One region of the Pantoea sp. X-Soil-TKNS-1279 genome, then DNA from elsewhere that is predicted to be linked to it. Evidence: predicted binding sites of a transcription regulator. Region 1 holds the regulator's gene; each other region holds the start of a gene.
The links. The regulator PurR, encoded in region 1, represses purine synthesis genes. The targets are predictions, from matches to a motif close to CANGCAAACGTTTGCNTG.
Positions count from the first base shown of each region.

Region 1 (10,708 bases):
AGTGAGCTGAAATTCAGCGCGATCTGATGCCCGGCGACTTTGACAATACCGAGTGGCGAAACCAGCAGCGCGACCACGGCAAACAATGTGACCTCAAAAAACAGCGCCAGTGCGACCGGCAGGCCAAGGCCAAACAGGCGTGACAGAATGACCCGCGACGGCGTGGAGAAGGCGGTATTCATACGGATATCGCGCATGCTGCCCATACGTTTAAGCCAGAAGCGCATTACGATAAACATTACCCAATAGACGCTGGCGGTGGCGACGCCACAGCCCACGCCACCCAGCGCTGGCATGCCGAAATGACCATAAATGAACACATAGTTGAGTGGAATATTGGTCAACAAACCGAGGAAACCCAGTACCATACCGGGTTTGGTTTTTGACAAACCTTCACACTGGTTACGCGCCACCTGAAAAAACAGGTAGCCAGGCGCACCGAACAGCAGAGCATGGAGATAGCCTTCGGCTTTGGCGGCCAGCAGCGGATCAATATCATGCATGGCATGAATCAGATAGCCTGCGTTCCACAGTACCACCATGATCAGCAGCGCGACAAAAAACGCCAGCCAGTAACCCTGACGGACTTGTTCCGCGATGCGCTCACGTCGTCCTGACCCATTGAGTTGCGCAACGGTAGGCGTCAATGCCAGCAGCAAACCATGACCAAACAGAATGGCGGGGAGCCAGATAGATGTGCCCACCGCAACGGCGGCCATATCCGTGGCGCTTACCGCACCGGCCATAATGGTATCCACGAACCCCATTGCGGTCTGGGCAACCTGAGCAAGGATGACCGGGATCGCAAGGGCCAGCAATTGACGCGCTTCTGTTAAATACTTCTGCACGTATCACCTGCATTTTAATAATAAGAAGAGAACGGGGAGAAATCCCCAAAGAATGCGCGGCCTAGTGTACCGGTCTGTTGACGCTTAGCCAAACTTTGTTCGCATTTTGTTAAAACGATTGTGTAAATTTCACGCGCCGCCAAATTAAACCCGAACGGGGCAGCTGTGATAAACTAGCGCAAACTTCGCAGAGGCTGAGATTATGTTTACTGGAATTGTACAAGGTACGGCAGAGATTGTTGCAATCGAAGAAAAAGAGTTGTTTCGCACCCATGTCGTGAAACTGCCGGAAGAGTTATTGCCGGGGCTGGCGCTGGGCGCATCAGTGGCGAATAACGGCTGCTGCCTGACGGTGACAGCGATTGACGGTGACCAGGTGAGCTTTGACTTAATCAAAGAAACCTTACGGATTACCAACCTGGGTGAATTGCAGGTGGGTGATGTGGTGAATATTGAGCGCGCTGCAAAATTCAGCGACGAAATTGGCGGTCATTTAATGTCCGGCCATATTATGACCACCGCAGAAATCTGCAAAATTATTCAGTCAGAAAACAACCGTGAGGTGTGGTTTAAATTACAGGACCCGGCGCAGATGAAATATATTCTGCATAAAGGGTTTGTCGGTATTGATGGTATCAGCCTGACGGTGGGTGATGTGACCAGGAGTAAATTCTGTGTGCACCTGATCCCGGAAACGCTGGAGCGCACCACGCTTGGCGCGAAGAAGTTAGGTCACAAGGTGAATATCGAGATTGATCCGCATACCCAGGCCATTGTCGAAACCGTTGAGCGCGTGTTGGCACAACGTGAAGCAGCCGCTCTGGCGCAGCAGCAGTCCGACGAGAGTGAATAACCTGGCATTCGTAGCGGCGCGATTTATCGCGCTGTTTTAAAAGCGCGTGATGCGTCACGCCGCTACAAACGGGAGGTTAACGCGCGACGCGCAGGCCGCCCTCAGCTCCACGGCTGAAAACCACTTGCCACAGCTGAATATCACGCGCGCGGAATGCACCAGCGCAGGCATTGAGATAATAGCTGAACATGCGTTTAAAACGATCACCGTATTTTTCTGCCAGCTGCGGCCAGGCGTCAAGAAAACGCGCATGCCAGGCCATTAGCGTGGTGTCATAATCCGCACCGAAATTGTGCCAGTCTTCCATCACAAAATGTGACTCACTGGCATTAGCAATCTGGCGTACGGAGGGCAGGCAACCATTCGGGAAGATATATTTGTCGATCCAGGGGTCAACATTCATATCGGTTTTAATTGCCCCAATGGTATGCAGCAGGAAAATACCGTCCGGCTTCAAATTACGATCGGCCACCTCAAAATAGGTCGCGTAATTTTTGGGACCGACATGTTCGAACATGCCGACCGAAACGATACGGTCAACTTGCAGATTCAGGTCGCGATAATCCTGCAACAGAATGGTGACGTCCAGACCGGCACAACGCTCCTGTGCCATCTTCTGTTGCTCTGCCGAAATGGTGACACCATGCACTTTCACGCCATAATTGCGTGCGGCAAACTCTGCCAGTCCACCCCAACCACAACCAATATCAAGCAATGTCATGCCGGGTTTCAGTTGCAGCTTGCGGCAAATCATATCGAGTTTGTCTTGTTGCGATTGTTCCAGCGTCTCGGCATCTTTCCAGTAACCACAGGAGTACTGCATAAAGGGGTCAAGCATCAGAGAAAACAGGTCGTTTCCAAGATCGTAATGCTCTTTACCGACAATCCAGGCGCGTTTTTTCGATTGTAAATTGGTCAGACGCGCGGCTGCGATACGCAACGTGTCTTTAAAATGATGCGGTAATTGTTGATCCAGGTGCTGCTTCAGTACGCGGTGGAAAAACATGTCGAGATTTTCACAGTCCCACCAACCGTCCATATAGCTTTCACCTAAGCCCAATGAACCTTCTTGCAGGACACGTTTAAAAAAATCCGGATGCTTAACCTGAATATCCCAGGGGCGAGTGCCATTAATGGCAATATCAGCCCGTTCCAGTAATTCATGGGCGATACGAAACCAGTGGTTTTCTTCAAGGCTCACTTCTTCTATACACGATGAACTCATAGCTTCTCCATCACCTTTCCGATTTCAACCTGAGAAAAGAATAGTCAATTTCTCCAGGCTTGTGAGAGAACTCACGGAAAATCCGTGCGCCAGATATCCGACGTTTTACAGAGGTATGAATCTGAATAGAAATGTCTGGCACAACACAGGGGAGAATATCGTGCAGACGCCATCCCAGCGACAGAGTCGCTTAAAAGTAATACATTTATGTTATTGATTTGTTACAGAATTGCTGACCCACGCAGTATATGCTTACGTGGGTCAATATTCAACGACTTATCGTTAGGATGCTAACTAAAGTTGTTGCGTCAGTGATTATCTTCGCAGGCTAAGGAGTTGTGAGCAACATCACTTTGTGCGTTTGCCGTACGTTGCCAACCGAAACCGGCCCAGGCGAATGCAACGGTAGCGAGCATCACGAGGCTGGTGCTATGCAGCGCTTGTTGTAATCCAGCGGAAACGACCAGGCTGGCGACAAAACATAATCCGAGTTGTAGCAAATTTTGCAATGAAGCGGCTTTGCCTGTTGCCTGGGGGAAGGGCAGCAGGGCACTGGCGACCACAATCGGATAGATAGCCCCATTTGCCAGCGCCATACCACAGAACGGCAACAGCAATGCCCACAGCGCGGGGGCGGAAAGCTGCGCAACCGCAAACAGGCTAAGAATGCTCAGGCTGTAGATCACCAGTAACCACGGCAGCAGTTGTTTCCCCTGAAAACGATTCAGCAGCGCGCGGCAGCCAAATCCACCGATCAGGAAGGCGATAGTTTGCGGCACATAACTCAGGCCAATATCTGCCGGTGATAAACCGGCATCGGCGAGGATAAAGGGCGAGCCGGTCAACCAGGCAAAAAAGCTGGCGGAACAGGCAGAGTAGATCAATACGTTGCCGCTATAAGTACGCGATACCAGCAGCGTCAGCCAGCCAGGCTGCGGCGCTCGCGTGGTGTCGGCTCGTACGGGATTCGCCAGACGCAGGGTGCCAATAAGCAACACCAGGGTTATCAGTGTCAGCAGCAGAAAGATACTACGCCAGTGAAAATGGCCCATCAGCCAGGCACCGAGTAACGGGGCGAGCGCCGGAGACAAGGCGACCAGCGGCATAATGGTTGCAAAAACTTTGTTGGCCTGATTTTGCGGATAACGATCCACCACCAGCGCCTGCCAGCTAACGGCGGCAGCGCAAACACCCAGCGCCTGCACAAAGCGCAGCGCCAGCATCAAACGGACGTCGCTCACCCACAACATGCCCAGACAACCCAGGGCAAAAATCGCTAATCCCGCCAGCAGAACCGGTTTACGTCCGAAGCGATCTGACAGCGGTCCCCAGAAGACCTGCGCACAGGCAAAACCACCAAGGAACAGACTCAGACTGGCGCTGATGGTACCGGGGGCGGTAGCAAAATCCTGCTGCATGGCACCGAATGCCGGCAGATACATATCCGTAGCAAGAAAGCCCAGCATGCTGAGTAAAGCAAGATAAGGCAGAAATCCTTTTGATGACAACATGGTAATTCTCTTTAGACAGGTAAACGCGGAGGAGTGTAAAAGCGTGCGCCAGGTTTTGTGAAACGCTAATATTTGCGCGGTGCTATCAAAAAATTTGCAGGCAAAAATATGTGGTCTGAATATGCGCTTGAAGTGGTAGATGCGGTGGCCCGCAGCGGTAGTTTTAGTGCGGCAGCACAAGAGTTACATCGGGTGCCTTCTGCCATCAGCTACACGGTACGGCAGCTCGAAACCTGGCTGGCGGTGCCGTTGTTCGAACGTCAGCATCGGGAAGTGGTGCTGACGGCAGCCGGGGAGCATTTTGTCCGGGAAGGGCGTAGTGTTATCAAAAAAATGCTGGCGACGAGGCGGCAGTGCCAGCAGTTGGCAAATGGCTGGCGTGGTCAGCTGAGTATCGCGGTGGATTGCATCGTTAAACCTCATCGCACCCGACAACTGGTGAAGGATTTCTACCGCCACTTTCCCGACATGGAGCTGATTATCAGTTATGAAGTGTTTAATGGTGTATGGGATGCACTGGCCGATGGGCGGGTCGACGTAGCGATTGGGGCCACTCAGGCGATCCCGGTCGGTGGGCGTTTCGCCTTTCAGGATATGGGCGCGTTGAACTGGCGCTGCGTGGTCAGCCCCGATCATCCGTTGGCAAAAAGTACCTTGTTGGATGACGAAACGTTGCGGGCCTGGCCTTCTCTGGTGCTGGAAGACACTTCACGGGCGTTGCCGCGGCGCATGACCTGGACGTTAGATAATCAACGCCGGCTGGTGGTGCCGGAATGGGAAACCGGCGTTGACTGCCTGCTGGCGGGACTCTGCGTAGGGATGGTGCCGGGCCATTTAGCCCGGCCATTGCTGGATAGCGGAGCATTAACCGAGTTACCGTTACCCACGCCGTTCCCGGAGAGCCCATGCTGTGTCAGTTGGTCGGAACTACGGAACTCGCCGGCTCTGGGTTGGTTGCTGAGTTATCTCGGCGATGCCGAAACGCTCAACCATGAATGGTTGAGCGAAACGGAAACTTAGCGGCGGTAGTCGCGGAACGGGCCGTCAGCGACTGAACGGCGTTCAATCAGCGTTGGCTGAACTTCGATGGTCTGCGGCTCTTCACGTTTGCTGGTGATACGATCCAGCAGCATTTCCAACGCTTTTTCGCCTAACTGAGCTTTAGGTTGATGAACAGTGGTCAGCGCCGGCGTGAAATAACGCGCGTTGCGCACGTTGTCATAGCCGATCACTGAGATATCCTGCGGGACCCGCAGACCCATTTCATCCGCAGCACAGATCGCGCCCATCGCCATGATATCGCCACCGCAGAACACAGCAGTCGGGCGTTGCTTCTGATTGAGGATCTGCTGCATCGCCTGATATCCGGATTCCGGTTCAAAATCGCCCTGCACAATCCACTCGGGCCGCACGGTGATGCCTGCCTCATTCAGCGCCTGCATGAAACCGGCATGGCGGCCACCGCCGGTGTTGCGCTCCATTTGTCCGGGGATGGCACCAATGTCACGATGACCGCGTTCAATCAGGTAACGCCCGGCGAGATAGCCACCCTGAAACGCATTGTCCTGCACCGTATCGGTAAAATCGCCACGCGATGCGCCCCAGTCCATCACCACCATCGGGATATTACGGTTCTCTTCCAGCATGGTCAGCAGGTCGTCAGGGTATTCTGAACACATCACCAACAGGCCATCGACACGCTTCTGCGCCATCATCGACAGATATGCGCGCTGTTTTTGCAGGTCGTTATGCGCATTGCCCAGGATTAGCGTGTAGCCGCGATCGAAACAGTGGTTTTCCACCGCCTCGATTATCTCGGCAAAATAGGGGGCTTCACTGGAGGTGGCCAGCAGCCCCAGCGTTTTGGTGTGGTTGACTTTCAGGCTGCGCGCCACGGCGCTGGGCGAGTAATGCAGCTCTTTGATCGCTTCCCATACGGCGTTACGCGTCTCTTCCGCGACAAAACGCGTCTTGTTGATGACATGCGAAACCGTGGTGGTGGAGACACCGGCGCGTTTCGCCACATCTTTAATTGTTGCCATGAAAATGGTACTCCCGGGCTTATCGCAACTAACTGATAAGTATATTGTTAAACGTTTGCGTCTGCTAATGGTTTTGCGCCCCGATTTTCGGGGCGAATGGCGAAGAAAAAGACATTAACACCTGGTCAATAACGCTTTAACTTGCCGCAAACACAGCGTGCGCAAAATCTGTTGCGCAACGAAAGGCGGCGATTCTAGCAAGCTGGCGCGGATAAGACGAGATTTTTGCCGGAGGCTGTGAGAAAATTACGATAACCCTTCATTTATTGTGACTAAGGAGTTGTGATGAGTACAGACCTGAAACTGGCGCTGTTTACCACTGTGGGCGCGCTACTAATGATTATCGTGTTCAGCTTCACCGCGATCCTTCATTAATAAAAAAGCCGGACCTGAAAATCAGGGTCCGGCTTCTTGTTTTATCGGGTATCGGGCGTTTTTTAGCGGATAGTTTTGGGGGTCATCATACGGCGTGCCCCGACGTAGTGTTTCAGCCAGTAATCCTCACCCAATGCACTGATTTGAATATCTTTACCGGTACGAGGCGACTGGATAAATTTGCCATTACCAAGATAAACACCGACATGATCGGCAGTGCCGCGATTATTGATGCGGAAGAACACCAAATCCCCTTTCTCCAGCATATCGCGCTTAATCGGTGCCGCATCACGCAGGTGATACATTTCGTTGGCAGTGCGCGGGAATTTATATTTGACCAGGTCTTTATAGGCGTACCACACCAGACCGCTGCAATCGAAACCGGTATGCGGTGAAGTGCCACCCCATTGGTATGGTTTACCAATCTGCCCCATCAGCTTGTTCATCGCGGTTTCGCGTGCTTTCTGATAGCGCTGACGGTGAGAATTGCTCATCTTGATGGTGGTCAAATCGCGGTCATCGTCCTGCTTCGCGCTTCTCTTCGCCAGACGTTGGTGACCATATTTTTTTGACGGTGATTTCAGCAGGGCTTTCTTGCTGCGGGTTTTATGCAGCGCCGTTTCCATTTTCGGCTGTTTTTTCAGCTTTAGCTTCTGAACACTGGTAGCAAGACGGGATTTTTTGGTGCTGGTTTTTACCGGACGTCGCTTGCGACGCTCATCTTCGCGCGCACTTTTTTTCTCAGCGTTATGCAAACTGGCATTGATGGGCGCATGCGGTGACGCAGAAGCCACATTAAAAAACAGTTGGGCGAAAGCCAGCATAAAAAGCGTAATGAGTAAACGCATAGTCCGGTACAGGTTAAGCAGTCTGAAGAAACAGCCCGCAGCTATGTTAGAAAAATCTGATCAACGATCAGCACCGAGATGATTCTAATCCAGTTTTTTTCTAAAAGGTAAGGCATTTTTCTATTAATGTGTTAGCAGAGTTGATATGGGGCAAAAATGAGCGATTTCAGCTGGTTAACCCAGCAGATATATTGCTAATTATTAATCGGTTCATGCTTAATCACGATATGAAAATGTTATTTATGGCACCGGAACTTAACAAACATGGCGATTGATGTGCCTGAACCGCAAAATCCCGTTTTAGTGCGGGGGTGAAATCGCTACAATAAACAAACACGAAGTGAGGAATTAAGGAAGGCAAAAATGAGTACTGTTGAGAAAATCCAGCGCCAGATCGCAGAAAACCCGATCCTGCTGTACATGAAAGGTTCGCCGAAACTGCCAAGCTGCGGTTTCTCTGCACAAGCGGTACAGGCTCTGTCTGCCTGTGGTGAGCGCTTCGCGTATGTTGATATCCTGCAAAACCCGGATATTCGTGCCGAGTTACCAAAATATGCCAACTGGCCGACCTTCCCACAGTTGTGGGTTGATGGCGAGCTGGTCGGTGGTTGCGACATCATCGTCGAGATGTTCCAGCGTGGTGAACTTCAGCCGCTGATTAAAGAAACTGCTGAGAAGTATAAAGAAGCAGAATAAGCGTTAAGGCCGACAGTCGTCGGCCTTTCTTTTGGTCACTCGGCGGAGTCTTCTTCCGACAGTTCGTCACTGAACGCCAGTGGCCAGCCCCCCAGACGTTTCCAACGGTTCACTAACTCGCAAAACAGGATGGCGGTTTGTTCGGTATCGTACAGGGCGGAATGCGCCTGGGTGCTATCAAAATCCATCCCTGCCGCTTTACAGGCTTTTGCCAGCACCGTCTGACCCAATACCAATCCACTTAATGCCGCAGTGTCGAAAGTGGCAAACGGATGGAATGGATTACGCTTCAGACTCACGCGTTCCGCAGCCGCCATCAGGAAGTTGTGATCAAAGGTGGCATTGTGCGCCACGATAATCGCACGATTACAATGGCTGTCTTTTATCCCTTTGCGCACCATCTTAAAAATGGCATGCAGCGCATCATACTCGCTCACTGCGCCACGCAACGGGTTGCTGGGATCAATCCCGGTAAATGCCAGTGCTTCCGGGTTAAGAATCGCGCCTTCAAAAGGTTCAACGTTGAAATGAAGCGTCTCATCACAATGCAGCCAGCCGTCATCATCCATCTTCAGAGTGGTGGCGGCAATTTCTAACAGGGCATCGGTTTTGGCATTAAAACCGGCAGTTTCGACGTCGATCACCACGGGATAAAAGCCGCGAAAGCGTTGATGGAGAGCGTTTAAGGCGTTCGATTCAGACATCAGGATCTCATAGCAATAAATGGGGCAGCGCGCATTATGGCAAAAATCGCGGGAGGGTGCAGCAGGAGAGGTGGGTCAGCCGGTAAAAGTACAGGCTGACCTGGCAACAGGTTAGTTGCCGATGCCGTGTCCGGCATGTTTGTTTTCGATCAGCTCGATTTTATAACCATCGGGATCTTCAACAAACGCAATAACCGTGGTGCCGCCTTTAACCGGACCGGCTTCACGCGTCACTTTGCCACCGGCATGACGGATTTGGTCACAGGTGGCAGCAACATCATCAACGCCCAGCGCAATATGACCGTAGGCGTTACCAAGGTCATAGCTATCCACGCCCCAGTTGTAAGTCAGTTCAATCACCGCACCTTCGCTCTCTTCGGTGTAACCGACAAACGCCAGCGTGTATTTGTATTCCGTGTTCTCGCTCTTGCGCAGCAGACGCATACCCAGCACTTGGGTATAAAACTCGATTGAACGTTCCAGATCGCCAACGCGTAACATAGTGTGAAGTAAACGCATAACATCCTCTTTTAAAAAGCACAAAAGCTAAGTATAGCGAGTTAACGCTACGAAAAAACAGCGCTGCCGCACATTGGGGCGGCAGCGGGGAGATTTTACAGAGTAGGGTAGTCGGTATAGCCTTCCGCACCACCGCCGTAGAAACTTTCCGGGCGTTGTGGGTTAAGCGGCGCATCGTGTTGCAGGCGCGCAACCAGGTCCGGGTTGGCGATAAAATCACGGCCAAACGCGACGGCATCGATCAGACCACGCTGAATCAGGTCATCTGCTTTCTCAACGCTATAGGCACCGGCACCAATGATCACCCCTGGGAACAGGGCGCGAACTTTCTCGCGGAAAGCATCGCTGTAGGGCTGACCGCCAGCCCAGTCCGGTTCTGACAGATGCAGATACGCCAGCTTGCGTTTACCCAGTTCCGAGATGTACCACAGCGCAGCGGCTTCTTCATCCGGACCGTTTTCCAGGTTCTGGAAGGCACCAATCGGCGAAATGCGGATACCAATACGGTCGGCTGACCAGTTGGCAATAGCCGCATCCACCACTTCCAGCGCGAACCGACCACGCTTCGCAATCGAACCGCCGTATTCATCAGTACGTTGGTTCGAACCAGGAGCGAGGAACTGGTGCATCAAATAACCGTGCGCAGAGTGCAATTCCAGCAGATCAAAATCGGCTTCGCGCGCATTGGCTGCTGCCTGACCAAAATCAGCCACAATCTGCTTAATTTCTGCCACGCTCAGTTCGCGCGGCAGCGAGGTATCTTCACGATAGACGCTGCCATCAGCGTGGCGTAACGACGTACGCGTACCGGCGGCCAGGGCGGAAGGAGCGACGGGTGCCAGACCGTTTGGCTGCACACTATGATGAGAGATGCGGCCGGTGTGCCACAGCTGGACAGCACTGTGCCCCCCTGCGCCATGAATGGCTTCGTTAATTGCTTTCCACGCGGCGATTTGCTGCTGCGTATGCAGCCCCGGCGCACCTGCATAACCTTTCGCCTGGAAAGAAATTTGCGTTGCTTCGGTGATAATCAGACCCGCGCTGGCGCGTTGCTGATAATACTCAGCCATGAGCGGAGTCGGAATGT
Region 1 covers NZ_AP035948.1:1,956,959-1,967,666, forward strand. Annotated here, with positions in the region: gene AC6I8N_RS09295 (MATE family efflux transporter) at 1-848, opposite strand, end outside; gene AC6I8N_RS09300 (riboflavin synthase) at 1,051-1,701, shown strand; gene cfa (cyclopropane fatty acyl phospholipid synthase) at 1,778-2,926, opposite strand; gene punC (purine nucleoside transporter PunC) at 3,235-4,437, opposite strand; gene punR (DNA-binding transcriptional activator PunR) at 4,546-5,457, shown strand; gene purR (HTH-type transcriptional repressor PurR) at 5,454-6,479, opposite strand; gene cydH (cytochrome bd-I oxidase subunit CydH) at 6,765-6,854, shown strand; gene AC6I8N_RS09330 (C40 family peptidase) at 6,917-7,702, opposite strand; gene AC6I8N_RS09335 (Grx4 family monothiol glutaredoxin) at 8,066-8,398, shown strand; gene rnt (ribonuclease T) at 8,434-9,102, opposite strand; gene gloA (lactoylglutathione lyase) at 9,214-9,621, opposite strand; gene AC6I8N_RS09350 (alkene reductase) at 9,717-10,708, opposite strand, start outside.

Region 2 (10,708 bases), 1.5 Mb from region 1:
GAAAACCGGTAACATCTTTGTGCTGGATCGTCGTACCGGTAAGCCAGTCGTTCCGGCACCGGAAACCCCGGTTCCGCAGGGCGCAGCGAAAGGTGACCACGTTTCTCCGACTCAGCCTTATTCAGAACTGACCTTCCGTCCGAAGCAGAATCTGACTGATAAGGATATGTGGGGCGCGACCATGTACGACCAGCTGGTGTGCCGCGTGATCTTCAAGCGTCTGCGCTATGACGGTCCGTTCACCCCGCCGTCTGAGCAGGGTACGCTGGTGTTCCCGGGTAACCTCGGAATGTTCGAATGGGGCGGCATTGCGGTCGATCCGCATCGCCAGATCGCTATCGCTAACCCGATGGCCCTGCCGTTCGTCTCCAAACTGATTCCGCGCGGTCCGGGCAACCCGATCGAGCCGCCGAAAGGCGCGGAAGGGGGTTCTGGCACCGAAACCGGTATCCAGCCTCAGTACGGCGTGCCGTATGGCGTGGAACTGAACGCGTTCCTGTCACCGTTTGGTCTGCCTTGTAAACAACCGGCGTGGGGCTATGTCTCTGCCGTTGACCTGAAAACCAACGAAACCGTGTGGAAAAAACGCATTGGTACGGTTCGCGATAGCGCGCCGGTTCCGCTGCCGTTCAAGATGGGTATGCCGATGCTCGGCGGCCCGATCACCACAGCCGGTAACGTATTCTTCATCGGTGCGACCGCAGATAACTACCTGCGTGCCTTCAGCACCAACACCGGTGAAATGCTGTGGCAGGCACGTCTGCCAGCAGGCGGCCAGGCAACGCCGATGACCTACGAAATAGATGGCAAGCAGTATGTTGTCATCGCTGCCGGTGGTCACGGTTCGTTTGGCACCAAGCTGGGCGATTATGTGATTGCCTACGCACTGCCGGACAATAAATAGCGTAAATAAAACAGGCGGACTCAGTCCGCCTGTTTTATGCATTCAAAACCGTAACGGCGCGATTTATCGCGCCGTTACGAATCAATGCTTCCGCAGCACCCGCGCATTCAACACCGCACACAACGCCATAATCACGCAGGTTGCCAGAAACACTGGCCGCATGCCGAAAGCCCCGCCGACAAAGCCGCCAAACAACGGGCCGCTCACCTGACCGACATACTGCGCCGACGTTGAGTATCCCAGCATTTTCCCCACCTGGGTTTGCGGCACATTGTGGCGAATCAACGCCGTGACGCACGGCATCAGCCCACCCAAGGCCATCCCCATCAGAAAACGCAGCACCACCAGTTGCCAGGCTGCGGTAATAAACGCCTGAGGAATCAGCAGCAACGCGCATGCAATCAAACCATAAATCAGTACCCGGCCATGACCGATACGGTCGGCCAGCCGTCCGAGACGTGGTGCAGAAAGAATGCTGCCGAGTGCAGCGGCTGCCATCACCAGGCCGGCGGTGACGGTAATCGCGTGGTCGCCGCTGACAAACTGCCCGACATACAGCGTGATAATCGGTTCAATCGACATATTGGCGAAAATCAATAACATGCCGGATAACCACATCAAACGTACCACCGGCAGGTTCACCGCTTTCTCATCGGCGCTGCTGCTCTGTACCGCCTTTTTCGCCTGACGCGGCGCTTCTTTCAGCAAAAAAGTGGTGGCGAGAAAAGCGAGAAAAATCACCGCACCGGTCAGCCAAAAGGTATGACGAATGCCGATCAACGGCGGCAGCACGCCGCCCAGTAACGGCCCCACCACATTACCCGCCATAATACCGGACGACAGCATACCCAGCGCCCAGCCGGTCTGCTCTTTCGGCGTTTGTGCCGCCACCAGAATGGTGGAGCCGGATGCGTAGCCGCCGAGCAAACCAGCCAGCAGACGCAACGCCACCAGTTGCCAGGGCGCGGTTGCCATCCCAATCAATGACATGGCAATCGCCATCCCCAGGCTGGCGCGGATCAGCATCAGTTTGCGACCATAGCGATCCGCCAGCTTGCCCCACAGCGGCGCAGTCAGCGCAGCGCTGAGGAAGGTAGCGCCATAGGCCGCCCCCGACCAGCGTGCAATCGCTGCCGGTTCCTGCACCCCGAGTTGCTGTACATACAACGGCAAAAACGGCAGCAGAAGCGTCATCGCCACGATGGTGCTGAAGGAACCGAGTACGCAGACGAACAAATTTCGCCGCCAGTGTTGCTGTTCAGGCGCTAACGCCGTTGGAGGTTGCTGCATGATGATATCCCTGTTTTAAGCTGACATTCAGGCTAACAGCGGCATCGTGTCGATAACAGAGCGACCGGGATATTTGCCACGCAGCGCGCTATTGTTGCCAAAATGCAACAATCAGTTCTCACCCAATGCGGTGATCAGCGCATCGCACAATAACGTCACTGGCGAGGAGGGTTCTGGCTGCGTTTTCAGCAGCAGATAACTGTGCAGGCGATCCATTTGCCACTCCGGCAGCACCTGCACGATATCCCCCTGCACCAACGCTTCACGCGTCATATAAGCCGGTAGATAGGCAATACCGGTGCCTGCCAGCGCCGCATTCAGCAATGCCATGCTGTTATTGGCACGGAAGCGACTACGAACATCCAACGCCAGCCGCTGCTTATCACGGCGAAACGGTAGCGCAGCGGTGTGGGCTGGGCCGTGGAACAACAACAAATCGTGGCGCGTGAGCTTTTCGGGATGATCGATAACCGGATGCGCGGCCAGATAATCAGGCGCGGCGTACAAGCCCCAGTCAATGGTGCTCAATTCGCGATAATCAGGGGTTTCTGGTGCACGCGCGCGAATGACGATCGCCACATCCGCGAGGTTCGAAAGGTCTTCACTGACACGATCGGTCAGTTCAAGATCAACATTGATATGGATATGGCGACGAATAAAGCGGTTTAACGTCGGCACCACGCACTGGCAGCCAAAGGTCACCGGTGCCTGCAAACGCACGTTGCCGGTCGGCAGTTGATGCACCTGTTGGACAAAGGCATCAGCGCGATGCATCTCATCCATCAGGCGGATGCAAAAGGGATAATAGGCCTGGCCAAGTTCCGTCAATGCCACTTTACGCGTGGTACGCTGCAATAATTTGATGCCGAGGCGTACTTCCAGCCGGGCAATTTCACGGCTGACATAGGATTTTGATACACCGAGGGTGCGGGCTGCTTCGCTAAAACTTTGCCGTTCAACCACGCGCGCAAACAGCATCATGGCGGTGAGATTGTCGCTGTTGTCCATTGTCCATAACCGGCAGAGTAAGGGAGAACAGCAGCTTAAAAGGATTGGTGCGGAATAGCACCTGATTTCCCGCGCCCACATGGCAATGGGAAATCAGGTTGGCGACTCAACTGGCCACCGCCAGCGGAAATAACAGACGATCTGGTTCGACACGGCGCTGACGACGCAGCTGACCCGGTGTGACGCGGAAGTAGTTTTTAAAGGTGCGGGTGTAAGCCTGCTGCGTGTCGAAGCCGTAGCTCATCGCCACTTGCAGGATCGCCTCATCACTGTTCAGTAACGTCAACGCCGATTCGGTCAACCGACGCTGGCGAATGTACTCAGCCAGTGAAAATCCGGTGTGCTGACGAAACAGACGTTGCAGATGCCAGCGGGAATACCCGGAACGGCGTGCGACTTCATCCAGATGCAAATCGTGTCCTAAGTTGTCTTCTATCCAGTCCAGCAAACTGCGGATAAATTGACTCTGATTCATGGCTCCTCCTGATACGACGTGATGTCCAGTGAAGCCACTTTAGCGCGTTAAATTTATCCCTTAATTAGCGGAAAATTAGCGCAGAATTAGCAAGGGGAAAACGGGTGTAATTCTGCGCTAATTTTCCAGCGCTACACTTTGTTCATACATTTGGGAGGGCATCATGCGTGTGCTGCTGGTTGAAGATGATGAAATGATTGGCGCGAACTTGCAGCAGGCGCTGGAGGCCGCTGGCTGGTCGGTGGACTGGGTACGGGATGGCGTGTTTGCCACCAATGCCTGGACTGAAGGCGGCTACAGCTGCGTGTTACTCGACCTGGGCTTACCGCGGGAAGATGGCATCCATGTCCTACGCCGCGCCCGTACCCGTGGCGATATGACGCCGGTGCTGGTGCTGACCGCGCGTGATACCGTGGCCCAGCGTGTTCAGGGACTCGACAGCGGTGCCGATGATTACCTGCTAAAACCCTTTGATTTACAAGAGGTCCTGGCGCGAATGCGAGCGATTACCCGACGTCGTCACGGTGCGGCGGATTCCCTGTTAGGCAGCGGCGACGTGCAGCTCGATATGATGACGCGTGAAGTACTGTATAAAGGGCAGCGTGAGCAACTTACCGCGCGTGAATACGCCCTGCTTTATGCGCTGCTGGAGCGTCCGGGCGCCATTCTTTCACGCGAACAACTGGAAAACCGCATCTACGGCTGGGGCGAAGAAGTCACCAGCAATGCGGTTGATGTCTTAATTCATGGCATGCGCCGCAAGCTGGATAACGAAGTGATTCGCAACGTGCGCGGCCTGGGGTGGCGAGTCCCTGCAATATGAAACCCTTCACGTTTATGCGTTCCCTGCGTAATAAATTGCTGACCACCCTGTTGCTGATACATCTGGCGATGATCGGTGGTGTCACCTCCTATTTTTACAGCTGCTACGGCGACATGATCGGCACTATGAAGGACGATCAGCTGGCAAAAATCGCCGATGCCTGGGCCAGCAGCAAACGCATTCCTGCCCTGATGCCGCTGATGCTCAACGCCGATAAACTCAAAAGCGCCTATGTGGTGCAATTGTGGGATGACAATCAGCAGCTGCGCGCCAGTTCCTGGCCGGAGTTGAATGCGCCATTGCAGAGTAAAAAAGGCTGGAGTGACGTTAAGATCGGAGATTGTGAAGACTGCGACTGGCGTGTCTTCAATCGCCCCGGTGAACCCGGCAGTGAAATCGCTGCCATTCAGGTGCTCTACAACATCGGCTATATGAAAAGCGTAATGGTGAAGCGCGCACTGTCAGCCATTATCCCGTTGATTTTAATGATGCCGCTCTCGCTGCTGGTGATCTGGCTGGTGGTGCGCGCCATCACGCGCGACTTACGCGTGGCCTCGCGCCAGATTGCCGCCCAGGAGATGTTGCATCCCGACAGCGTCCCCCCGGATGGCTTACCGGACGAGATCCTGCCGCTGGTTGCCGCCTATAACTCGCTGCTGGATAAACTGCGTGCTGCCTGGTCGTCACAGCGCCAGTTCCTCGAAGATGCCGCCCACGAACTGCGTACGCCGGTAACCGCCGTGACGTTGCAGCTGGAGAACCTACGCCAGCATATTCAACCGGGCGAGGCCAGCCGTCAGTTTGATCAACTGGAAGCGGGCGTGACCCGTACCCGCCATCTGGTGACACAGCTGCTGAACATCTCGCGCCAGGAAGATCAGTCGGTGGTCGCCACGGTAGAAAATATTGAGCTGGAAGACCTGCTGAAGGAGAGTATCGAGCAGCTGATGGTGGTGGCCGATAAGCGTGGAATTGATATCGGTTTTAACGGCACTGCCCACTACCGCATCCAGGCCAGTCGTTCCGATTTACGCAGCCTGTTTGACAACCTGATCGGTAATGCCATGCTGCACACCCCCGAAGGCAGCCTGGTGGATGTGCTGCTGCATCGCGTCGGCAATCACACCGTGGTGGATATTGTTGATAACGGGCCGGGTATGCCGGAAGGCTTTATCGAACGCGCGTTTGACCGCTTCACTCGCTCGCCTGATGTGCAGGCCCAGGGTAGCGGCCTTGGGCTGTCGATTGTTCGCAGCGTGGCGCAAAAACACCGTATGCAGGTGGCACTGTCGAACTGCCTCAATCCGCAGGGTCAGATTTGCGGTTTGCAGGTGCGAGTTACCCTCCCTTAATAGCTGTCCCTCATCCGTAACGGCGCGATTTATCGCGCTGTTTTTTTGTGCTGTGCCCCTCCACGCAAAACATGCGCGATAAATCGCGCCGCTACATCCGATTCCCCCATAAGCATTTTGCAACGCGTCGCGACAACGTAAACGGTTGCGGGGTTCCGTTCGGCCCATGACACTTATGTGACATAACTCACATTTTTGGTGAATGGAATTGCAACACTTTTTGACAAACGTGATCAAAATCTATTTTCTATCGGACTGATACAGGCACCCTACGCGAGCTTTAAAAACCGGCAGCTCAGACCGGCTTAAAACAATTCACCGCCCACCCCTGGGATCGACTGACACCGATCGCGCATTTTTGCGACGATCACGAGCATGTGGTTAACGATAATGAAATATAAAGCATTGATAGCAGGGGCCTTACTGGCCAGCAGCTGGACCGGCGCGACCCAAGCAGCAGACAGCAACCCGCAATACCTTTCCGACTGGTGGCATCAGAGCGTCAACGTGGTGGGCAGTTATCACACCCGTTTCGGACCACAGTTTAACAACGACGTGTATCTGGAATACGAAGCCTTTGCCAAAAAGGACTGGTTTGATTTCTACGGCTACGCCGACCTGACCAACTTCTTCGGTCTGGGCAACAGCAACGCTAACGGTATTTTCGACCACGGTTCGCCGCTGTTCATGGAAATTGAGCCGCGTTTCTCCATCGATAAGCTGACCGGCACCAGCCTGGCGTTTGGTCCGTTTAAAGAGTGGTACTTCGCCAACAACTACATCTACGACATGGGCCGCAACGCGTCGCAGCGCCAGAACACCTGGTATATGGGTCTGGGCACCGATATCGACACCCATTCCGATGTGGGCCTGTCGCTGAACGTGTACGCGAAATACCAGTGGCAGAACTACGGTGCCGCCAACGAAAACAGCTGGGATGGCTATCGCTTCAAGGTGAAATACTTTGTTCCGATTACCGACCTGTGGGGCGGTAAGCTGAGCTATATCGGCTTCACCAACTTCGACTGGGGTTCCGATCTGCGTGACGAAACCGGTCCATCACGTACCAGCAACTCGATTGCATCCAGCCACATTCTGTCGCTGAACTACGACCACTGGCATGTTTCTACCGTGGCGCGTTATTTCCACAACGGTGGACAGTGGGCTGATGGCCAGGAGCTGAACTTCGGCAATGGTCCGTTTGAAGTGAAATCAACCGGCTGGGGTTACTACCTGGTTGTGGGTTATAACTTCTAACTTAGCTAACGCCACCTTCATCCGTAGCGGCGCGATTAATCGCGCCGCTACGGGGTAAAATCGGTGACTAAATTCTTGGTTTATAAGCATTCACCATCCACGGCACACCGAACTTATCGGTGAACATGCCAAAACCATTCGCCCAGAACGTCGGCTCCCAGCTTTTTGTCACCTGCCCGCCGGCAGACAACGCATCAAACCATCGCTTGCCCTGCACTTCATCCGGCGTGGAGAGACTCACTGCAAAGCCGTTGTAATGCGCCTCACGATTCCCGTCACTCAACATAATTTCACCCTGCCCGATGCGCAGGTGCGCGTGCATGATATGTTCCGGCGGAAAGGTCATCCCGGAAGGACAACCTTCTGTGGATTCCGTCTCCGGCATATCGCCAAAGGTCATTTTAAACAGCAACTCGCCGTCAGTCGCCTCAAGGTAGAATGCGATGGCCTCTTCGCAGCGGCCGTCATAAAACAAATAAGGGGTAATTTGCATGGTCGGTTCTCCAGAGTGAACGCCCGATGCCAAGTGTAGTGGCTGCCAGCCAAACAGGACGCGAGCCGGGCCGCACTCTTACCTTTGTTGACAATAGCGCCGGAACAGCTGCGCCATATAGGCGCTCATCGGCGTCAACGCCGTGTCCTTACGCTGAATCAGATAAAAGTTTGCCTTGGGTAACGGATCATCCAGCTCCAGCGCCACCAGCAGGCCGCCGTGGGTTGGGTCTTCAATCACATCTCGCGAGATAATGCTGACGAAATCGGTCTTTGCCACCAGGCTGGTACAGGCCATAAAGGTTTCGCAGGTGACGACGATTTTCGGTGCCATGCCGCGCTCGCCAAACATATCGTGCAGCAGCCGATAATAGCTGCCCTGCGGCGTCGGCATGGTCCAGTCACAATGCTGCAACTCCGCCAGCGAGCGTGCATGAGCCATCGGATGGCCTTTACGCACCACCACCTGATAATCTCGCTCCATCAGTCGTTCGTAGGTCAATTCCTGATCGAGATGGCTTTGGTCGTAAGTGTTGATGGTGAAATCCAGCTCCCCCTGGCGCAGCTCATGTACCATCGCCACCAGTTGGCCTTCGACGATACGCACCTTTACCAGCGGATATTCGCGGTGAAAATGATTGATCACCTGCGGCATCACGGTACGCGCGATGCTGCCGCCGACGCCAATATTCACCCTGCCGCCCGCCAGCCCCAGTCGCTGCTGAATATCTTCCTGCGCGACGCGCAGTTCTTCCAGCACCAGGCTGGCATGCCGAAAAAAGTTATCACCAATATCGGTCAGGGTAACGCCCTGATGGCGTCGTTCAAATAAACGCGCGCCGAGTACCAATTCCAGTTCCTGGATCGACTTAGTCAGCGCAGGCTGCGATACGCCTGACAGACGGCTGGCAGAGCGGATGCTGCCCTGGCGGGCCACATCAACAAAGGCGCGGAGCTGATGCAATTTTAAGTTAGCAGGCATAGTTACTCGGTGATAACCGTTGTTTATCAGGCACAAGATATTCGCATCTTATGCGCGCCAATACCATTGTGTAGATTCGGGACAATGCATAAAAAACCAACATAAAGGATATGCCGATGAAAACCCTTTCCGACCGCGTCAGCGCCCTGGTACCACAAATGCAAAGCTGGCGACGCGACCTGCATCAGTTTGCTGAGTCGGGCTGGCTGGAATTTCGTACCGCCACCCTGGTTGCCGAGGAGCTGCATCGTCTTGGTTATCAACTGCAACTGGGCCGTGAAGTGGTGGATGCCGATGCGCGTATGGGGTTGCCTTCAGCCGCAGTACTGGCGGCACAGGAAGCGCGCGCCCTGGAGCAGGGGGCGCTGCCGCAGTGGCTCAGCCATTTCTCCGGCGGCTTCTGTGGCATTGTTGCCACCCTGGCAACCGGTCGCCCTGGCCCGGTGATGGGCTTCCGCGTCGATATGGATGCGCTCGACCTCAATGAAAGCACCGTCGCCGATCATCTGCCGCAGCGCGAAGGCTTTGCCTCCTGCAATGCGGGCATGATGCACGCCTGCGGTCATGACGGTCATACCACCATCGGCCTTGGCCTCGCCAACGTGTTGATGGCGATGAAAGACCAACTGAGCGGCACCATCAAACTGATTTTCCAGCCCGCCGAAGAGGGCGTGCGTGGTGCAAAAGCGATGGTTGCGGCGGGCGTAGTGGACGATGTGGATCTGTTTACCGCCATCCATCTCGGCACCGGCGTGCCTGCCGGCGAAATCGTTTGCGGCAGCGACAGCTTCCTCGCCACCACCAAACTTGATGTGCAATTCACCGGGGTGGGAGCCCATGCGGGTGGTCGCCCGGAAGAGGGACGCAACGCCCTGCTGGCCGCTGCGCAGGCCACGCTGGCGCTGCACAACCTGCCGCAACACAGCGGCGGCGTGGCGCGTGTTAACGTCGGCGTGTTGCAGGCTGGGACCGGCCGCAACGTGGTGGCCGACACCGCGCTGATGAAGGTTGAGACGCGCGGCGTCAGTAACCAGGTGAACGACGATATTTATCAGCAGGCGCTGCGTGTGATTGCCGGTGCCGCAGCGATGTACGGCGTTGAATCCGACGTCAAACTGATGGGCGGCGCACGTAGCTGCACCCCAAGCCAACCGTGGGTCGCGTTTATCCACCAGCAGGCAGAAGCGCTGGGGCTGTTCGACTCGGTCATCGACACCAAAAAGCAGGCCGCCGGTTCCGAAGATGCCACCTATATGCTGGAGCGCGTGCAGCAGCGCGGCGGTCAGGCATCCTACGTGATTTTCGGCTGCGAGCTGGCGGCAGGCCACCACAACGCGAAGTTCGATTTCGATGAAGGCATCATGGCGGTGGCGGTACAAACCCTCGCTACGCTGGCACTGAACGGGGCACAGTTCGGAGTCCAGTCATGAGCCATCCTGAGTTTATCGATCACTACATCAATCAACATCAGGCGCGCTTCAGCGCCATCAGCGACGCCATCTGGGATGTGCCAGAAACCCGTTTTGAAGAGACGCAATCCTCGGCGTTACTGGCCGATGCACTGGAGCAGGAAGGCTTCAGCGTCGAGCGTGGCGTGGGGGGGATCGAAACGGCGTTTATCGCCAGCATCGGTAGCGGTAAACCGGTAATCGCCATTCTGGGTGAGTTCGATGCCCTGGCCGGTCTGAGCCAGAAAGCGGCCTGCGCTGAGCCGCAGCCGCTGGTGGAGAACGGTAACGGCCACGGTTGCGGTCACAACCTGTTAGGTACGGCAGGTCTGGCGGCCGCCTTCGCCATCAAGGCCTGGTGGGCAGAGCACGGCCAGCGCGGCACGCTGCGTTTTTACGGTTGCCCCGGCGAAGAAGGCGGTTCCGGCAAAACCTATATGGTGCGCGAAGGGTTGTTTGACGATGTTGATGCGGCAGTGACCTGGCACCCGGAAGGTTTCAGCGGCATGTTTAACCTCAGCACCCTTGCCAATATCCAGGCAGCGTTCCACTTCAAAGGGGTGGCAGCGCACGCGGCCAACTCGCCACATCTGGGGCGCAGCGCCCTCGACGCCGTCACACTGATGAATACCGGCGCGAACTTTCTGCGTGAACATATCGTGCAGGAAGCGCGCGTC
Region 2 covers NZ_AP035948.1:456,804-467,511, reverse strand. Annotated here, with positions in the region: gene AC6I8N_RS02080 (glucose/quinate/shikimate family membrane-bound PQQ-dependent dehydrogenase) at 1-904, shown strand, start outside; gene AC6I8N_RS02075 (MFS transporter) at 986-2,194, opposite strand; gene AC6I8N_RS02070 (LysR family transcriptional regulator) at 2,306-3,202, opposite strand; gene AC6I8N_RS02065 (helix-turn-helix domain-containing protein) at 3,309-3,677, opposite strand; gene AC6I8N_RS02060 (response regulator) at 3,841-4,500, shown strand; gene AC6I8N_RS02055 (sensor histidine kinase) at 4,497-5,852, shown strand; gene AC6I8N_RS02050 (nucleoside-specific channel-forming protein Tsx) at 6,243-7,109, shown strand; gene yjdN (VOC family metalloprotein YjdN) at 7,177-7,602, opposite strand; gene AC6I8N_RS02040 (LysR family transcriptional regulator) at 7,681-8,583, opposite strand; gene AC6I8N_RS02035 (amidohydrolase) at 8,700-10,013, shown strand; gene AC6I8N_RS02030 (M20 family metallopeptidase) at 10,010-10,708, shown strand, end outside.
Region 2: the regulator PurR is predicted to act here: its motif matches at 5,987-6,004, upstream of AC6I8N_RS02050 (nucleoside-specific channel-forming protein Tsx).

Region 3 (10,708 bases), 1.3 Mb from region 1:
ATCAGTCTGGCATTGGTGCTGCTGTTTACCGGGATGATTATTGGTCCGGTCAAGCGCGTCGAACGTATGATCAACCGGCTGGGCGAAGGGAAAGCGCTGGGCGACAGTGTCAGCTTTGGTGGCCCGCGAGAAATCCGCTCCCTCGGCCAACGGATCGTATGGTTAAGCGAACGCCTTAGCTGGCTGGAGACGCAGCGGCATGAGTTTCTACGCCACCTGTCACATGAGCTGAAAACACCGCTTGCCAGCCTGCGTGAGGGTACGGAGCTGCTGGCCGATCAGGTGGCCGGTCCATTGAACAGTGAGCAGCAGGAAGTGGTGGCGATCCTCGATACCAGCAGTCGTCATCTGCAACGCCTGATTGAGCAATTGCTGGACTACAACCGCAAACTGGCGGATGGCCCAATGGCGCTGGAAACGGTGGCGCTGGATAGCATCATCGATACCGTGGTGAAGGCACATTCATTGCCCGCCCATGCCCGGCAGATGAATACCCACGTTGATTTGCAGGTGAACCATTGCCTGGCGGAAACCACCCTGTTGCAACGGGTGATCGATAACCTGTATTCGAACGCCGTGAACTACGGTAGCGAATCCGGTAACATCTGGCTGCACAGCCAACAGAAGGGCGATGAGGTGTGGATTGAGGTGGCAAACACCGGCACACCCATTCCGGCTGAGGAGCAGGCGATGATTTTTGAGCCTTTTTATCAGGGCAGCCAGCAGCGCAAAGGGCCAGTTAAAGGCAGCGGGCTGGGCTTAAGCATTGCTAAAGATTGCCTGCGCAGGATGCAGGGTGATTTGCAATTGGTGACGCGCAAGGATGCGGATGTCTGTTTTCGTATTATTTTGACTACCACCGCCGGGAATGCCTGATCAATGAAATTATCCCTCAGTAACTTACTCGCAGCTGGATTGATGGTCTTTGGCCTGGCGGGCTGCCATGCACCGACCAACAACAGCGCCCTGCGTGAAGATGCAACGCTGCCGGAGCCGCAGGTGCGGCTGCCGGACTATCTGGCAACCGATTGTGGCAACATCTGGCAAATCAATTATCTTGCCGCGATGAATAACCCTTTGTATTGGCAACGGGCGATTGATTGTGCTGAGCGGCTCTCCCCGGCGGAAGCCCGAGCGGAGGCGCGCCGCTGGCCGGTGCAAAGCTGGTCACGCGCCTTTAAGCAGGGCGTATTGCTGGCGAATGGCAACGTGACGCCTCAGGAGCGCCGTGATTATGTGGAGACGCTGGATAGCTATAGCACCGCGTTTCCTGCTGCCGTTCGTCCACTGATTCAATTGTGGCGCAGCAATCAGGCCGCGCAGCTTGAACTGAGCGAGGCGCGAGGCCGCTATACGCGTCTGCAACAGAGCAGCGACGCTGAACTGGATAGCCTGCGTCAGCAGCAACGCACGCTGCGTAAATCGCTGGATGACACGCAACACAAGCTGGAGCGTCTGACTGATATCGAGCGCCAGTTGTCCTCGCGTAAGGCACCCGACAGCAGCGACAGTGCCCACAGCAGCAGTACCAATGAGGAGCAGCCCTAATGAAACAGGCCGCACGATTATTGCTGGTGGATGACGATCCTGGTTTACTCAAGCTGTTGGGAATGCGTTTGAGCAGTGAAGGCTATCAGGTAGCGACTGCGGCCTCCGGCCCGGAGGCGTTACGCCATCTGCAAAAAGAGAAGGTCGATCTGGTAATTAGCGATCTGCGGATGGATGAGATGGATGGTCTGGCGCTGTTTGGCGAAATTCAGAAGCGTCATGCGGGGTTGCCCGTCATCATCCTGACCGCGCATGGCTCGATCCCGGAAGCCGTCTCAGCCACCCAGCAGGGGGTATTCAGTTTCCTCACCAAACCGGTGGATCGTGACGCGCTGTATAAAGCCATTGATGAGGCGCTGGCACAACGCGCCCCGGCCAGCGATGACAGTTGGCGGGAAGCGATCGTGACACGTAACCCGTTGATGTTGCGACTGCTGGAACAGGCACATATGGTGGCGCAATCTGACGTCAGCATTTTGATCAACGGCCAGAGCGGTACGGGTAAAGAGGTGCTGGCGCAGGCGATTCATGCCGCCAGCCCGCGTGCCAGCAAACCCTTTATCGCCATCAACTGCGGGGCATTGCCGGAACAATTGCTGGAATCGGAGCTATTCGGCCACGCCAAAGGCGCATTTACCGGGGCGGTGAGCGCGCGTGAAGGGTTATTTCAGGCGGCGGAAGGCGGTACGCTGTTCCTTGATGAAATTGGTGATATGCCGCAGGCATTGCAGGTTAAGCTGCTGCGGGTGTTGCAGGAACGTAAAGTGCGCCCGCTCGGTAGCAACAATGATGTCAGTATCAATGTGCGGATCATTTCCGCCACCCATCGTGATCTGCCCAAAGCGATGGAAAAGAAGAGTTTCCGCGAAGATCTTTACTATCGCCTCAACGTGGTGAATCTGAAGATCCCGGCGCTGCACGAACGTGCCGAGGATATTCCGCTGCTGGCGAATCATCTGCTGCGCCAGGCTGCCGATCGCCATAAACCTTTTGTGCGCAGTTTCTCGGTGGATGCCATGAAACGCCTGGTGGGTGCAAGCTGGCCGGGCAATGTGCGTCAGTTGGTGAACGTGATCGAGCAATGCGTGGCGTTGAGTACCTCGCCGGTGATTGGCGATGCGCTGGTGGAGCAGGCGCTGGCGGGTGAAAATACGGCACTGCCGACCTTTGTCGAAGCGCGTAACCAGTTTGAGCTGAATTATCTGCGCAAGCTGCTACAAATGACCAAAGGAAATGTGACCAATGCGGCGCGTCTGGCTGGACGCAACCGCACTGAATTCTATAAGCTGCTGTCGCGCCATGAACTGGACGCCAGCGATTTTAAAGAGTAGCTTGCTGCGGCTGCGGCAGAAACACTTATACTATCTGTTACCCGTCCGGCCACGGAGGGAGTGAAAAAAGGATCTGTCATGAAAAAGATCGATGCAATTATCAAACCATTCAAACTCGATGATGTACGTGAGGCGTTAGCCGAAGTTGGCATCACCGGGATGACGGTCAGCGAAGTGAAAGGTTTTGGTCGTCAGAAAGGTCACACCGAGCTGTATCGCGGTGCTGAGTATATGGTCGACTTTCTGCCGAAAGTAAAAATCGAAATGGTGGTGGGCGACGATATCGTTGATACCTGCGTTGAAACCATCATGAAAACCGCGCAGACCGGCAAGATCGGCGACGGTAAAATCTTTGTCTTCGATGTTGCGCGTGTGGTGCGTATCCGTACCGGCGAAGAGGACGAAGAGGCGATCTAAGCCCCTCGAATTGCTGAAAAGCCCGCAATGTTCCGCGTTGCGGGCTTTTTTATTGCAGGATTTACAACACCTTATGCGGGCCAAATACCTCGTAATGAATACGATCCGCATCGATGCCGGCATCCAGCAACTGGCGAGCGACAAACTGCATAAACGCCAGCGGGCCACACAGCCAGAACTGACGGTCTGCCTCGCCCAGAGCGGCAGAAGCGGAGCCTAAATCCATCAATCCCGCCGCATCGTAACGCCCCGTCTCTTCGGCAGCGGGCTGGCGATACCAGATATGGCTGGCAAAATGCGGCAGGCGGCTGCCCAACGCTTTGACTTCTTCAACAAACGCATGTTGTTTGCCATCTTCCGCCGCATGCAGCCAGTTAACTGCCGCCGGATGCGTCTGTGCAGCCAACGTGGCGAGCATTGCCAGCATTGGCGTTTGACCGACACCCGCCGAGATCAGCGTGACGGGTGTGGTCGGTGTCACTTGCAGGAAGAAATCACCCGCCGGTGCCGCGCACTGCACCACATCACCGACTTTTGCCCGATCGTGCAGCCAGCCGGACACCGTGCCCAGATCTTCACGTTTCACCGCAATGCGGTAGCACTGACCATTTGGCTGATGCGTCAAGGAGTACTGGCGGTGTTGCAGATTTCCTGTGCTGTCCGGGCGCAGACTGATCGCCAGATACTGACCTGGCAAGAAATCTGCCACTGCCTCGCCATCGACGGGGGCCAGTTCGAAACTTTTAATCACGCTGCTTTGCTGCTGAATGGCGCGGATGCGGAAATCACGCGCGCCACGCCAGCCGCCGATTTTCGCCTCTGACGTGCGATAAAGGGTTTCTTCACGCTGGATAAACACCTCAGCCAATACCCCATAGGCTTTACCCCAGGCCTGTAAGACTTCCTCGCCGGGGTTCAGCAGTTCCTGAATGGTCGCCAGCAGATTCTCACCCACGATAGCGTACTGCTCCGGCTGAATATTCAGGCTGACGTGCTTCTGGGCGATTTTTTCGACCGCGGGCAACAACACCGCAAGGTTCTCCAGATTGGCGCCGTAAGCACAGATGGCATTGAACAGCGCTTCACGCTGATTACCGCTGCGCTGGTTGTTCATGTTGAACACGTCTTTGAGTTCCGGGTGCTGCGTCAGCATTCGCTGATAGAAATGGCCGGTGAGCTGGGGGCCTAATTGGGCAATGGCGGGCAGGGTCGATTTAACGGTAGCGATGGTTTGCGCGTCGAGCATGGTGAATCCTCATGGCAATTTAAAAGATGTATTTTAAATGCATCTTATGATCCAGGCGCAGGGGTTGTAAATCCCCCTGATCGTTGCGGGATCTTTCGCCTGCTCTGGAATCCGCCTCGCAAACCTGAAATTTTTTCCGCTTCATGCTGAGGAAATATCGTGATTCACAGGGTTGCAAAAATGCGTAAAAAACCCGTTCCAGCGCCTTGCCAATCGTTTGCGTAAAAAGAAAGGATTGCGGCTACCGTCACCTGCCAAAACGGTTTACACTGTTGGCCTTCGCCCCTTAGCGGGGCTTAAACTGCCGTTAAAAAAGTTAGCTGAGTCAGGAGATGCGGATGTTAAAGCGTGATATGAACATTGCCGATTATGATGCCGAGTTGTGGCAGGCGATGGAGCAAGAGAAAGTGCGTCAGGAAGAGCACATTGAACTGATTGCTTCTGAAAACTACACCAGCCCACGCGTTATGCAGGCGCAAGGTTCACAGCTCACCAATAAATACGCGGAAGGGTATCCGGGCAAACGCTACTACGGCGGATGTGAATACGTAGATATCGTTGAACAGCTGGCTATCGATCGCGCCAAAGCGCTGTTTGGCGCAGATTACGCTAACGTACAGCCGCACTCCGGTTCTCAGGCTAACTTTGCGGTGTACACCGCGTTGCTGCAACCGGGCGATACCATTCTGGGTATGAACCTGGCGCACGGTGGTCACCTGACTCACGGTTCTCCGGTTAACCTGTCCGGTAAACTGTATAACGTGGTGCCATACGGCATCGATGAAACCGGTAAAATCGACTACAACGAACTGGCTGAACTGGCGAAAACCCATAAGCCGAAAATGATCGTTGGCGGTTTCTCGGCATACTCTGGTGTGGTTGACTGGGCAAAAATGCGTGAAATCGCTGACAGCGTTGACGCCTGGCTGTTCGTTGACATGGCTCACGTTGCTGGCCTGATCGCTGCTGACGTCTATCCGAACCCGGTTCCGCATGCACACATCGTAACCTCAACCACCCATAAAACCCTGGCGGGTCCGCGTGGCGGCTTGATCCTGGCGAAAAACGGTGACGAAGAGCTGTACAAAAAACTGAACTCCGCGGTGTTCCCGGGTGGTCAGGGTGGCCCGCTGATGCACGTTATCGCTGGTAAAGCGGTTGCGTTCAAAGAAGCGATGGAGCCTGAGTTCAAAACTTACCAGCAGCAAGTAGCCAAAAACGCCAAAGCGATGGTGGAAGTGCTGCTGGAGCGCGGTTACAACATCGTTTCTGGTGGCACCTACAACCACCTGTTCCTGATTGACCTGGTGAGCAAAAACCTGACCGGTAAAGAAGCGGATGCCGCGCTTGGCCGTGCCAACATCACCGTCAACAAAAACAGCGTGCCGAACGATCCGAAAAGCCCGTTTGTGACCTCTGGTATCCGTATCGGTACCCCGGCGGTAACCCGTCGTGGCTTTAAAGAAGCGGAAGTGCGTGAACTGGCAGGCTGGATTGCTGACGTGCTGGACAACATCAACGACGAAGCCACCATCGAACGTACCAAACAGAAAGTGCTGGATATCTGCGCACGTCTGCCGGTTTATGCCTGATAAGGCCTGAGTTCGAACCGATAGAAAGGATGGCGTTAAGCCATCCTTTTTTTATGCCTTGTGAATGACATCCGTGGTCGCGGCGCGATTTATCGCGCAGGTTAACATCACAGAAGACAGCGCGATAAATCTCGCCGCTACAAATGAATACAACTACGCTGGCTTCCATCGACTGTGAACTTTCTTATGCCCCGGATTCAACCGGTGCCAGATGGCAGGCCACGCGCTGCCCCTCCGCTTTGGTCGCCAGCACGGGACGTTCTATGCGACAGCGTTCAGTAACATAAGGACAGCGGGTATGAAAGCGACAGCCCGATGGTGGGGAAAGTGGGCTGGGTAGTTCACCCATCAGGCTAACGTTTTTACCGCGATCGCAGGGATCCATGCTCGGTGCGGCACGCAGCAAGGCCTGGGTGTAAGGATGCAACGGCGTATTGAAAAGCGTTTCCGTATCGGCGACTTCCACCACCTCACCGAGATACATCACCGCCACCCGGTGAGAAATATGCCTGACCAGCCGCAGATCATGGGCGACGAATAACACCGTCAGATTGAGTTTTTGCTGCAAATCCAGCAGCAGGTTAACCACCTGCGCCTGCACCGAAACATCCAGCGCCGACACCAGCTCATCGGCGATCAACACCTGCGGCTCCACAGCCAGCGCGCGGCTGATACCAATGCGTTGACGTTGCCCACCGGAAAATTCATGTGGCAGTTTGTCGATAGCGTCGAGCGGAAGACGAACCAGCGTCATCAATTCACGAATGCGGGCGGGAATCTGCTCTTTGGGACACATGTTGTGTACCGACAGCGCCTCGGTTAGTACCTGTCCGACAGTCATGCGCGGGTTCAGCGAACTGTAGGGATCCTGAAAAATCATCTGCACCTGACGGTTAAAACTACGCCGCGCTTTGCCGCGCAGCGTGGCGATGTCTTTACCATTGAAGTAGATTTTACCTTCATTGGTTTGCAGCAGTCCGACCATTGTTCTTGCCAGCGTTGACTTGCCGCAGCCCGACTCACCCACCACGCCGAGCGTTTCTCCCGGCAGCAGATCCAGCCGGACACCGTTTAGTGCCTGGACAAACTTACGTGGCTTGCCCTGAATTTTTTCGAAGATCGACTGTGCCACCGGAAAGTGCACAATCGCTTCCTCGACGCTGACAATCGGTAGCGCTCGCTGCGCGATCACTTCACTCATTTCCGACCCCTTCCGGCAACCTCAGGTTCGCGTGATGATGACAGGCAACCTGATGATGTGGATTTATCACCTCAGACGCAGGCAGTTGCCTGAGACAAACGTCAGTTTTATAACGACAACGTGGGCTGAAGCTACATCCCGCTGGCAGATCGAGCAGGGAAGGGGGGGTGCCCTCAATCGACAGCAGCGGTTGGCGTTCACCACCATTTTGCGGCACGGAGGCGATCAACCCCTGAGTATATGGATGGCGGGGCTGACGGAAGATCTCCTCTACCGGAGCAGTTTCGACGATCCGTCCCGCGTACATCACCGCCACGCGATCGCATAACTGGGCGACTACGCCAAGGTCGTGGGTGACAAAAATAATCCCCATATCGAGCTGATCGCGCAGATTAAACAACAGGTTGAGGATTTGCTCCTGAATGGTGACATCCAGCGCGGTGGTCGGTTCATCGGCCAGCAGCAGACGTGGATTCCCTGCCAGCGCGATGGCGATCATCACGCGTTGGCGCATCCCACCGGAAAACTGATGCGGGTAATCGTCAAGCCGGAGTTCCGGGGCAGGGATCCCAACCTGCGTCAAAAGCTCAATGGCCCGCTGACGCCGCTGCCTGCGCTTTAAATCGGTGTGCGCGCGCAGGCTTTCCTCAATCTGCCGCCAGACGGTGAGCACCGGGTTCAAGGCAATCATCGGTTCCTGGAAAATCATGGCAATCTCCCCCCCACGAATGTTGCGCAGCTCGGCAGCTTTCATGGTTGAGATTTCACGTCCCTGCCATTTGACGGAGCCGGAAACCTCCGCGCTGCTCGGCATCAGACGCAGCAGCGAACGCAGCGTAACGCTTTTGCCGGAACCGGACTCACCCACTAACCCGAGAATTTCCCCCGGCAGAAGGTTAAAGCTCACCTCCTGAATGGCCCGCAGACTACCGCGAGAAGTATGAATCAGGGTATTGAGTTGATTCACCTCCAGCAAAGGGGATGTTTTACCGGGCATAATTCGCTCTCATGTTTTAACGGCTGCCGGGGCGCAGCCAGTCCGATAGCAGGTCACCAAACAGGCTAAATCCCAGCCCGGTCAGCACGATGGCGATACCGGGGAAGATGGTTATCCACCAGGCGGTGTCCATGAAATTCTTGCCGGAGGCAATCAATACCCCCCATTCGGCTGTCGGTGGCTGCGCACCGAGGCCAAGATAACCGAGGCTGGAGCCGAGCAGAATAGCCAGCGCCATATCCGTCATCCAGTACACCAGCGTGGTGGTGATCACGTTTGGTAGCACATGGCGGAAGATAATCCTTGGCGTGCTGTAGCCCATTACTTTGCCTGCGGCGACGTATTCAAGGCGTTTTTGGATACTGACTTCACCGGCGATAAGTTTGGCGTAAAACACCCAATAAATAATGCCAACGGCGATATACATGCTGTTCAGGCCCGGACCCAGAATCGCGACAATGGCGATCACCAAAACCAGCAGCGGGAAGGTGACCACCGCATCCACGATGCGCTGAAACAGCATTTCGGCAACGCCGCCGAAATAACCCACCAACAGTCCGACCAGGGTGCCAAACAACATCGGAAACAGCGTGGTGAAAAACGCGATTTGCAGGTCGATACGGTACGCGAAGACCACGCGTGAAAAGATATCGCGGCCAAAGTTATCGGTACCAAAAATATGTTGCAGGCTCGGCCCCTTCAGGATCGCGCGGTAATCAAATTTCAGCGGATCGGCGGTGGCAACCAGATGCGGAAAGAACGCCATCAGCAGGCTGAGGGCGAGAATGGCGCAACCCAGCAGCGACGGCCACGGCAGATGCTTTCGCCAATGACGCGTGAGGGAGCGTCGGGCAATCAATTCACTCATCGCGCTCTCCTCGGATCAATCATGACCTGCACGATATCGGTCAGCAGGAAAATCAACGACACCAGCACCGACAGCACGATGACCAGCCCCTGAATCATCGGGTAGTCGCGGCTGAAAATGCTATCAACCATCAGGCGCGCAATGCCGGGCACGGCGAAGACAGTTTCGGTGATCACCGCGCTGCCAATGGTGGTGCCGATATTCAGCGCAAACAGGCTGAGCATCGGGATCAGCGAATTGCGTAACACATGCCGTAGCAACACCACGCGATTGCTAAGACCTTTGGCACGCGCAAAGGTGACATATTCCGCGTCCAGTACCGCGATGATCGAGTTGCGAAGGCTACCAATCAGTACCGAAGTGATGCTGACCGCCAGCGTCATTGCCGGAAGAAACAGATGCCAGAGGCGTTGTCCCCAGCTATCGCCGTAGCCACCGACCGGGAACCAGTGCAACTGGGCGGCGAATACCGTCAGCAGCACCAATCCGATATAAAACGAGGGCATCGACAACGTCACCTGTGACGCGCCGCGAATGGTGATATCGGTGGCGCTGTTGCGTTTGAGGGCAGAGATAAAGGCCAGCGGGATGGCCATCAGCAGCGCAAACAGCGCGGCCATGCCGGTCAACAGCAAGGTCACGGGCAAACGCTCGGCAATGACCGTGGTCACCGGGGCGTGCATGGCATAGGAGTTGCCAAGGTTACCGCTGGCGACCTGGCGTACAAAGAAGACGAACTGTACCGGCAGCGGTTGACTCAATCCCAGCTCTTTATTGATACGCGTGACGTCGGCGTCCGTTGCGCGGTCGCCAATCATCGCGCTGGCAGGATCGCCAGGCAGCAGACGCACGATGGTGAAGGTGACCACCAAAATCACCAGCAGCGTCGGAATAATCAGCAGAATGCGTTTGAAAATATAATTCAGTTCGGTCAACGCGTGCTCCCAAATCCAGCGTACAGGCGCTGTAGCCTACGCGGGTACAGCGCCAGATGCCTGGATTTCACTCGATGTAATAAAGGCGAATTATTTCTTCAGCCAGGTTTCAGTGAAGATGTTATTCCCCAACGGGATCTGGACAAATCCTTCGACATTTTTCTTCAGCGCCACCGGATAGGAGCTTTCATACAGCGGGATGGTGGGGCCGGTGCTGTTGTAGATATCCTGGATGCGTTTGTATTCTTCGGCACGTTTCACTGGATTAGTTTCCTGCTGCGAAGCTTCAAACAGCGTGTCTAATTCATCACTCTTCCAGCCGGAATGCAGTGCCTGAATATTCTTCGAATACGCGTAGTAGGAGGTGATCTCGTTGGGGTCAGCGATGTCATCGGTCCACGGACCAATACGGGTGCTGAAATTCCCCTTACGATAGTTGGCGTTCAGCGTGGCGTTATCCATCTGGTTAATGGTCAGTTTGACGCCAATCTGTGCCCACATCTGTTGCAGGCCGGTCGCGATGCTCAGGCTGTCTTCATTACCCGCCAGAATATTCATGCTGGTGCTAAAGCC
Region 3 covers NZ_AP035948.1:3,228,776-3,239,483, reverse strand. Annotated here, with positions in the region: gene AC6I8N_RS15140 (sensor histidine kinase) at 1-876, shown strand, start outside; gene qseG (two-component system QseEF-associated lipoprotein QseG) at 880-1,548, shown strand; gene glrR (two-component system response regulator GlrR) at 1,548-2,879, shown strand; gene glnB (nitrogen regulatory protein P-II) at 2,958-3,296, shown strand; gene hmpA (NO-inducible flavohemoprotein) at 3,358-4,542, opposite strand; gene glyA (serine hydroxymethyltransferase) at 4,881-6,134, shown strand; gene AC6I8N_RS15110 (ABC transporter ATP-binding protein) at 6,319-7,335, opposite strand; gene AC6I8N_RS15105 (ABC transporter ATP-binding protein) at 7,328-8,332, opposite strand; gene AC6I8N_RS15100 (ABC transporter permease) at 8,349-9,200, opposite strand; gene AC6I8N_RS15095 (ABC transporter permease) at 9,197-10,135, opposite strand; gene AC6I8N_RS15090 (ABC transporter substrate-binding protein) at 10,226-10,708, opposite strand, start outside.
Region 3: the regulator PurR is predicted to act here: its motif matches at 4,749-4,766, upstream of glyA (serine hydroxymethyltransferase).